Regions from separate parts of the Pantoea sp. App145 genome, predicted to be linked through region 1. Evidence: predicted binding sites of a transcription regulator. Region 1 holds the regulator's gene; the other holds the start of a gene.
The links. The regulator PurR, encoded in region 1, represses purine synthesis genes. The targets are predictions, from matches to a motif close to CANGCAAACGTTTGCNTG.
Positions count from the first base shown of each region.

Region 2: the regulator PurR is predicted to act here: its motif matches at 1,618-1,635, upstream of RCF31_RS12920 (NCS2 family permease).

Region 1 covers NZ_CP133290.1:979,678-984,765, forward strand. The annotation lists gene RCF31_RS04360 (C40 family peptidase) at 105-890, shown strand; gene RCF31_RS04365 (YnhF family membrane protein) at 946-1,035, opposite strand; gene purR (HTH-type transcriptional repressor PurR) at 1,321-2,346, shown strand; gene punR (DNA-binding transcriptional activator PunR) at 2,343-3,254, opposite strand; gene punC (purine nucleoside transporter PunC) at 3,364-4,572, shown strand; gene cfa (cyclopropane fatty acyl phospholipid synthase) at 4,881-5,088, shown strand, end outside.
Region 2 covers NZ_CP133290.1:2,830,219-2,835,306, forward strand. The annotation lists gene RCF31_RS12915 (4'-phosphopantetheinyl transferase family protein) at 1-204, shown strand, start outside; gene RCF31_RS12920 (NCS2 family permease) at 237-1,550, opposite strand; gene yieH (6-phosphogluconate phosphatase) at 1,691-2,350, shown strand; gene RCF31_RS12930 (MFS transporter) at 2,393-3,634, opposite strand; gene phoU (phosphate signaling complex protein PhoU) at 3,741-4,475, opposite strand; gene pstB (phosphate ABC transporter ATP-binding protein PstB) at 4,493-5,088, opposite strand, start outside.

The DNA.
Region 1 (5,088 bases):
GAAAAAAAGTGGATTAGAATCAATTCCGGCGCTGATCATTGATCAGATTTTTCTAACTTGCCGCAGGCTGTTTTATCGCAGACTGCTTAACCTGTAACCGGACTATGCGTTTACTTATTACGCTTTTTATGCTGGCTTTCGCCCAACTGTTTTTTAATGTGGCTTCTGCGTCACCGCATGCGCCCATCAATGCCAGTTTGCATAATGCAGAGAAAAAAAGTGCACGCGAAGATGAGCGCCGTAAACGACGCCCGGTCAAGACCAGCACCAAAAAATCACGCCTTACCAGCAGTGTTCATAAGTTAAGACTGAAGAAACCCACCAAAACCGAAACTGCGCTGCACAAAACTACCCGCAGAAAAACCCTGCTGAAGTCGCCGATCAAAAAATATGGTCATCAGCGCGTGGCGAAAGTCACATCTGAGCAGGATGACGCCAGCGACCTCACCACCATCAGGATGAGCAAATCACACCGGCAGCGCTATCAAAAGGCGCGTGAAACGGCGATGAACAAATTAATGGGTCAGATCGGTAAACCCTACCAGTGGGGTGGTACTTCACCACATACCGGTTTCGATTGCAGTGGTCTGGTGTGGTATGCCTATAAAGACCTGGTGAAATACAAATTCCCACGCACCGCTAACGAAATGTATCACCTGCGTGATGCGGCACCGATTAAACGCGATATGCTGGAGAAAGGAGATTTGGTGTTCTTCCGCATTAACCATCGCGGTACCGCTGACCATGTGGGTGTTTACCTTGGCAACGGCAAGTTTATTCAGTCACCGCGTACCGGTAAAGATATTCAGATTAGCGCATTAGGTGAAGATTACTGGCAGAAGCATTATGTCGGTGCACGCCGCATGATGACGCCAAAAACCATTCGCTAAGCGGTCACCGCGCAATAAAAAGCCGGACACTGAAATTTCAGGTCCGGCTTTTTTATTAATGAAGGATCGCGGTGAAGCTGAACACGATGATCATTAACAGCGCGCCAACGGTAGTACCCAGCGCGAGTTTCAGGTCTGTACTCATCACAACTCCTTAGTCACATTAATTGAAGGGTTAATGTAATTTTCGCACAGCCCCCGGCAAAAATCTCGTGTTATCCGCGTCAGCTTGCTAGAATCGCCGCCTTTCGTTGCGCAACAGATTTTGCGCACGCTGTGTTTGTGGCCTGTTAAAGTGATTTAGACTCAGAGTTAACGCCTTTTTCTTCGCCATTTGCCCCAAAAATTGGGGCGCAAAACCATTAGCAGACGCAAACGTTTAACAATATACTTATCAGTAAGTTGCGATAAGCCCGGGAGTACCATTTTCATGGCAACAATTAAAGATGTGGCGAAACGCGCCGGTGTCTCCACCACCACGGTTTCGCATGTCATCAACAAGACGCGTTTTGTCGCGGAAGAGACGCGTAACGCCGTATGGGAAGCGATCAAAGAACTGCACTACTCGCCCAGCGCCGTGGCGCGTAGCCTGAAGGTCAACCACACCAAAACACTGGGATTGCTCGCCACCTCCAGCGAAGCCCCCTATTTCGCGGAAATCATCGAAGCGGTAGAAAACCACTGTTTCGACCGCGGCTACACGCTGATTCTCGGCAATGCGCATAACGATCTGCAAAAGCAGCGTGCTTATCTCTCGATGATGGCGCAAAAGCGCGTCGACGGTTTATTGGTGATGTGTTCCGAATATCCGGACGACCTGCTCACCATGCTGGAAGAGAACCGCAATATTCCGATGGTGGTGATGGACTGGGGCGAGTCTCGCGGTGATTTCACCGATACCGTGCAGGATAACGCCTTCCAGGGCGGCTATCTTGCGGGACGTTACCTGATTGAACGTGGACATCGCGACATTGGTGCCATCCCCGGCCAGATGGAGCGCAACACTGGCGGCGGTCGTCATGCTGGTTTTATGCAGGCACTGCATGAAGCCGGTATTACCGTTCGTCCGGAATGGATTGTGCAGGGCGACTTCGAACCAGAATCCGGTTATCAGGCGATGCAGCAGATCCTCAACCAGAAACAACGTCCGACGGCGGTGTTTTGTGGCGGCGATATCATGGCGATGGGCGCGATTTGTGCCGCCGATGAAATGGGGCTGCGTGTGCCACAGGATATTTCGGTGATTGGCTATGACAACGTGCGCAACGCCCGGTATTTCACCCCAGCGCTGACGACCGTTCATCAGCCGAAAGCGCAGCTGGGAGAAAAAGCACTGGAAATGCTGCTCGATCGCATCACCAGTAAACGCGAAGAGCCGCAGACCATCGAAGTGCAGCCAACATTGATTGAACGCCGCTCAGTCGCTGACGGCCCGTTCCGCGATTATCGTCGCTAAGCTATCGTTTCGCTCAACCACTCATGGTTGAGCGTTTCAGCATCGCCCAGATAATCCAGCAGCCAGCTTAATGCCGGTGAAGCGCGTTGTTCCGACCAGCTGACGCAGCAGGGACTCTCCGGGAAAGGCGCAGGCAGCGTCAGTTCGGTTAACTCGCCACTATCCAGCAGTCGCCGGGCTAAATGGCCCGGCACCATGCCCACGCACAAACCTGCCCGCAGGCAATCCATCCCGGTTTCCCACTCCGGTACCACCAGACGCCGCTGGTTATCCAGCGTCCAGGTCATACGCCGCGGCAGCGCCCGCGACGTATCCTCCAGCACCAGCGAAGGCCACGTCCGTAAGGTTTCTTCATCCAGCTGGGTACTTTTTGTCAGGGGATGCCCGGGACTGACCACGCAACGCCAGTTCAGCGCGCCCATATCCTGGAAGGCGAAACGCCCACCGACCGGAATGGCTTGGGTGGCCCCAATCGCCACATCGACCCGTCCATCAGCCAGCGCATCCCAGACCCCGTTGAACACTTCATAGCTGATAATCAGCTCCATATCCGGGAAGTGACGGTAGAAATCCTTTACCAGTTGCCGGGTACGCTGCGGTTTAACGATACAGTCAACCGCGATACTCAACTGACCACGCCAGCCGTTAGCCAGTTGCTGGCACTGGCGTCGGGTTGCCAGCATTTTTTTGATAACACTCCGGCCTTCACGCACGAAATGCTCACCCGCTGCCGTCAATACCACCTCCCGGTGCTGCCTTTCAAACAAAGGCACGGCCAGCCAGGTTTCCAGCTGGCGTACCGTATAGCTGATGGCAGAGGGCACGCGATGCAACTCCTGCGCCGCTGCGCTAAAACTGCCGCTGCGAGCCACCGCATCCACCACTTCAAGCGCGTATTCAGACCACATGATTTTGCCTGCAAAATTTTTGATAGCACTTCGCAAATATTAGCGTTTCACAAAGACTGCCGCACCCTTTTACACTCCCCGGCGTTCAATTTGTCTAATGAGAATCACCATGTTGTCATCAAAAGGATTTTTGCCTTACCTTGCTTTGCTAAGCATGCTCGGCTTTCTTGCTACGGATATGTACCTGCCGGCCTTCGGTGCCATGCAGCAGGATTTTGCCACTGCCCCTGGCACCATCAGCGCCAGCCTGAGCCTGTTCCTCGGTGGCTTTGCCTGTGCGCAGGTCTTCTGGGGTCCGTTGTCTGACCGCTTTGGTCGCAAACCCATTCTGCTGGCCGGATTAGTGATCTTCGCGCTGGGCTGTCTCGGCATGTTGTGGGTAACCGATGTGCGACTGATGCTGGCACTGCGTTTTGTCCAGGCGCTGGGTGTATGCGCGGCGGCTGTCAGCTGGCAGGCGCTGGTGGTTGATCGCTATCCACAGGCGCAGGCGAACAAAGTTTTCGCCACCATTATGCCGCTGGTGGCGTTGTCACCGGCGCTGGCCCCGTTGCTGGGAGCCTGGCTGATGGGCCATTTCCACTGGCGTAGCATTTTCCTGCTGCTGACGCTGGTCACGCTGGTGTTGCTGGTCGGTACCCTGCAACTGGCGAATCCTACCCGCACTCAGGCGGCACGCGCACCACAGCCCGGATGGTTGACGTTACTGGCTTCAAAGGTCTACAGCGGCAATGTGCTGATTTATTCTGCCTGCTCCGCCAGCTTTTTCGCCTGGCTGACCGGCTCGCCTTTTATCCTTGCTGATGCCGGGCTTTCACCCGCCGATATTGGTCTGAGTTATGTACCGCAGACCATCGCCTTCCTCGTAGGTGGCTTTGGTTGCCGTGCCCTGTTGAATCGGTTCCAGGGCAAACAACTGCTGCCATGGTTGCTGGTGATTTACAGCCTGAGCATCGTCGGTCTGTTTGCTGTTGCCCAGCTTGCAGCACCTGCGCTCTGGGCGCTGCTGCTGCCGTTCTGCGGCATGGCACTGGCCAATGGTGCGATCTATCCGATCGTGGTCGCCAGCGCACTGCTGCCCTTCCCTCAGGCCACCGGTAAAGCGGCATCCTTACAAAATCTGCTGCAACTGGGATTGTGCTTTATCGCCAGCCTGCTGGTTTCCGCTGGCTTACAACAGGCATTGCACAGTACCAGCCTGGTCATGCTCGCTACTGTGGCGCTTGCCTGGGCTGGTTTCGGCTGGCAGCGTGCCGCTGTGGCAAGCGCACAAAGTGATGTTGCTCACAACTCCCGTCCCTGCGAAGATAATCGCTAACGCAACGGCCTTAGTTAGCAAACTAACGATAAGTCGTTGAATATTGACCCACGGAAGCATATACTGCGTGGGTCAGCATTTCTGTAACAAATCAATAACATAATTGTATTAATATTTAGCGACTCTGTCGCTGGGATGGTGTCTGCACGATGTTCTCCCCGGTGTTGTGCCAGACATTTCTATTCAGATTCATACCTCTGTAAAACGTCGGATATCTGGCGCACGGATTTTCCGTGAGTTCTCTCACAAGCCTGGAGAAATTGACTATTCTTTTCTCAGGTTGAAATCGGAAAGGTGATGGAGAAGCTATGAGTTCATCGTGTATAGAAGAAGTGAGCCTTGAAGAAAACCACTGGTTTCGTATCGCCCATGAATTACTGGAACGGGCCGATATTGCCATAAATGGTACTCGCCCCTGGGATATTCAGGTTAAGCATCCGGATTTTTTTAAACGGGTCCTGCAGGAAGGATCGCTGGGCCTCGGTGAAAGTTACATGGACGGCTGGTGGGAATGTG
Region 2 (5,088 bases), 1.9 Mb from region 1:
TGCGATGCCGAACCGACGCTGGTTTGGTCATGCGCTTTGTCACCCGGTACGGAACGACTTCGGTTGTGGGAAATTGATGGCGACTATCAATGGCAGCCGCTACGCGATGTGGAGATGAGTAAACCAAATATCGGTCCACGCACCTTGCGTCTGACCAGTTTACCGAGCGAACGCACTACACCGCAGGAAATCGGTCATCCATAATAAGACAGGCCGCTTATGCGGCCTGTTTAGTTTTAGTGGGCGTCAACAAACACGATTTTCAGTACAAACAACAGCGCCACCACCACCACGCACGGGCTGATTTCCCGCCAGCGCCCCGTTCCCAGCTTCATCACGCAGTAAGCGATAAAGCCCAGCGCAATGCCTTCCGTAATCGAGAAACTGAACGGCATCATCACTGCGGTGACAAACGCCGGAACCGCTTCAGTAAGATCGTCCCAGCGCACACGTGACAATGACGCCGTCATCAGTACGCCGACGTAGATCAAAGCGCCCGCAGCCGCGTAGGCGGGCACCATCGCCGCCAGCGGTGACAGAAACATCACCAGCAGGAACAGGATACCGGTGATCACCGCCATCAGCCCGGTACGGCCACCAATCGCCACGCCCGAAGAACTTTCGATATAAGCGGTAACCGATGAAGTACCAATCAGCGACCCGGCCACTGAGCTGACGCTGTCAACAAACAACGCCTGCTTCATCCGCGGGAAGGTGCCTTTTTCATCGGTCAGCCCGGCTTTGTCGGTTACGCCAATCAGCGTGCCGGAGGAGTCAAACAGGTTGACCAGCATGAACGAGAAAATCACCCCGGCCATCCCGATATTCAGTGCACCTTTGATATCGACCTGACCCACCACGGAGCCCACAGAGGGTGGTGTCGCGAACACGCCGGTAAACTTCACATCGCCCAGCAGCAGGCCAATCACAGTGGTCACCACAATCGACACCAGCACCGCCGCATGGATATTACGTGAAGCCAGAATGGCGATGATGAAAAAGCCAAGCGCGCCCAGCAACACGCTATGCGAGGTCAGGTTACCCACGGTGACCAGCGTATCGGCATTTGGCACGATGATACCCGCATTTTTCAGCCCCATCATGGCGATGAACAGCCCGATACCGGCCGTGATGCCCACGCGCAGGCTCAGCGGGATATTGGCAATCATCCAGTAACGCACGCGCAACAACGTGAGGATTAATAACCCCAGCGCGCCCCAGAAGATTGCCCCCATACCGATCTGCCACGAATACCCCATCGCGCCGACCACGACAAAGGCAAAGAAGGCATTCAGCCCCATCGCCGGTGCCAGTGCGACCGGCAGATTAGCCACCAGCCCCATCAGGATGCTGCCAAATGCGGCAATCAGACAGGTGGTGACAAACACCGCCTGGGTATTCATACCCGCGGCACCAAGGATTTGCGGGTTAACGAAGACGATGTACACCATCGTCAGAAAGGTGGTGAAACCGGCGATCACTTCCGTGCGCACGGTAGTACCGTGTTCCTGCAACTTAAAAATGCGCTGCAACAGACCCTGCTTGTTCATAGCATTATCCTGCTGAAAAATTTAACGCGCGTATCCTATAGATTTTACCGGCCCAGCACACTGATTTTTCGCAAGCGTTTGCTCGACGCGCGCAGTGGGTTAGAGTGACAGCTAATTGTTTACCAAAAGGATGATGTGCGATGTCAGTTGAATGTATTTTTTTTGATTGTGACGGCACGCTGGTCGACAGCGAGGTGATCTGTACGCAATCTTACGTCAACACCTTTGCCCGCTACGGTATCGAGCTATCGCTCCAGCAGATGTTCGAAAAATACAAAGGGGTAAAACTGTACGACATCATCCGTGATGTGGCAGCGGAACATCAGGCCGAACTCCCCATCGATGAAGTGGAAACCACCTACCGCGCCGAAGTGGCCCGGCTGTTTGACTTGCAGCTGGAGCCTATCGCCGGGGCGAAAGCGCTGGTGGAGCAGGTTAAAGTGCCGATGTGTGTGGTATCGAATGGCACAGTGAAGAAAATGCAGCATTCCCTCGGTCTGACCGGCATGCTGCCGTACTTCGCTGAGAATCTTTACAGCGGTTATGACATCAATCACTGGAAACCAGACCCGGAACTGATGTATCACGCGGCGGAGCAAATGCAGGTGCCGATAGAGAAATGCATTCTGGTGGATGATTCGGAAGCAGGTGCCCGCGCTGGCATCGCCGCCGGTATTCCGGTGTTTTATTACTGCGCGGATGCGCATAACCCGGAACTTGATCACCCGCTGGTGACCCGTTTTGATGATATGGCGCAGTTGCCAGCATTGTGGCAGGCGCGGGGTTGGGCGCTGGTGTAACGCCCAGTAACCCATCACGGCGCGAAAAATCGCGCCGTGGCATCAGCCAATCGCGCCCAGTGAATCCTCATTACCCTGCTTCTTCGGCAGCAAAAACAGCGTTGCCACAATATCCAGCAGATAAATCAGCGCCAGCAGCGTAATCGCCGCAGCGAATGATATTTTCGCAGCCAGTAAACCAATAACCAGCGGCCCAAAACCCCCCACACCACGCCCGAGGTTAAACAACACGTTCTGCGCCGTGGCGCGAGCCTGTGGCGGGAAAGTATCGGAAATTAACGCGCCGTAGCCGCCAATCATGCCATTCACGAACATCCCCATCAGCGCACCGGTAAACAGCATCACGGTGGGATCACGCAGCTGAGCGTAAATCACTACCATCACTACCGCGCCAAATTGATACAACAGGAAGATTTTCCAGCGCGCGAAGCGGTCCGCCAGTACGCCAAACAGCCAGATACCGAACGTCATCCCCACCACGGTGACAGCGGTCCACAGACCGGATTTGGTCAGACTGAAGCCGAAGCTGGAGGAGAGATAACTCGGCATCCAAATCATCAGACCGTAATAACCAAAGTTCTGTACCGAGCAGAGGATAAAGATACCCAGGCTTGCCTTGCTGGTGGCCCGGTCGCTAAACAGCAAACGGATACGTGCGGCAAACGACAATTGCGGCGTTTTCGCCACATGACGGGTAAATCCTTCCGGTTCCCCCATGCTGCGGCGAATCACAAACGACACCAGCGCGGGCAACAGCCCCACCAGGAACATACCGCGCCAGCCAATCACACTCAGCAGTGGCGGGGTAATAAAGGCTGCCAGCAGCACACCCAGCTGCCAGCCGATGCCTACCCATGCGGAGGCGCGATTACGCTTCTCCTGCGGCCAGGCTTCAGCGATAAGCGCCATGCCGATACCAAACTCGCCACCCAGCCCCATCCCTGCCAGAGTACGGTACGCCAGCAAATCCCAGTAGCCCTGCGCCACTGCGCATAACCCGGTGAAAATGGAAAACATCAGAATAGTGACGGTCAGAATGCGGATGCGGCCAAAACGGTCGCTGAGATGACCAAAGACAATGCCACCCACCACGGCTCCAATCAGCGTCCAGGTGACCAGCGATCCTGCCTGTGAAGGATCGAGTGCCAGCGACACGCTAATCGCCGGTAACATGAAGCCAAGAATCAGCAGATCGAATCCGTCCATCGCATAGCCACTGACCGCCGCCAGCATCGCTTTGGCCGGGGTGACGCTCTGTTTCTTTTTGGGGGAGAGGGGTGACATCAGCAACACCTTGTAATAAAAAGTGCACCAAGTATAAAGAGCGGAACGCCGTGAGACCAATCAGAAATGAAGATGGCTGCCGCTAATGCAGGCAGCCATCAGGCTATCAGGACGGTTTGTTGGTGCCATCATCGCCGGACAGCAGCTCATCCAGCTTGTCGCCACCAACGTGACGGAAATCCTGTCCCTTCACGAAGTAGAAGATGATTTCGCAGATATTCTGGCAACGGTCACCGATACGCTCGATGGCACGTGCGCAGAACAGGGCGGTCAGTACACTTGGAATGGTACGCGGATCTTCCATCATGTAGGTCATCAGCTGACGTACAATGCCCTCGTACTCTTTATCCACCTTCTTATCTTCACGGTAGATCTGGATCGCCGCATTAAGATCCATGCGGGCAAACGCATCCAGCACGTCATGCAGCATCTGCACGGTATGATGGCCAAGTGATTCCAGGCTCACCAGCAGCGGCAGATGTTGCTGACCAAATTTCTCCAGTGCAGTGCGGCTGATTTTTTCCGCCACGTCACCGATGCGTTCCAGCTCAGAAATGGTCTTGATGATTGCCATCACCAGGCGCAGGTCGCTGGCGGTAGGCTGGCGTTTGGCGATGATGCGCACGCAGGCTTCATCAATCTCCACTTCCATCATATTGACCTTCTGATCACCGTCGATAACGCGCTGTGCCAGTTCGCCATCCTGGTTATGCATCGCGGTAATGGCGTCGGTGAGCTGCTGCTCAACCATGCCACCCATGATCATCACCTGAGTGCGAATGTGCTCCAGCTCCGCGTTGAACTGACCGGAGATATGTTTGTTCAGATTTAAATTATCCATGTGCGTCTCCTGTCAAATCAGCCGTAACGACCGGTAATGTAGTCTTCTGTCTGTTTTTGCGCGGGCTTGGTAAACAGCGTATCGGTATCGCTGAATTCAATCAGCTCACCCAGATACATAAACGCGGTGTGATCAGAACAACGCGCCGCCTGCTGCATGTTATGGGTTACGATCACCACGGTGTAGTCTTGCTTCAGCTCGGTGATCAGTTCTTCGATACGACCGGTTGAAATCGGGTCCAGCGCCGAACAAGGCTCATCCAGCAGCAGCACTTCCGGGCGAATCGCAATGCCGCGTGCAATGCACAGACGTTGCTGCTGACCGCCGGAGAGACTGTAACCACTCTGATGCAGCTTGTCTTTGGTTTCATTCCACAGCGCTGCTTTGCTCAACGCCCACTGCACGCGCTCATCCATATCAGCACGCGACAGCTTTTCAAACAGACGCACGCCAAAGGCGATGTTGTCATAAATCGACATCGGGAACGGCGTCGGCTTCTGGAACACCATGCCAACGCGGGCGCGCAGCAGGGCGATATCCTGGCTCGATGCCAGAATGTTGTCGCCATCCAGCAGAATTTCACCTTCTGCACGCTGCTCCGGGTAGAGCGAGT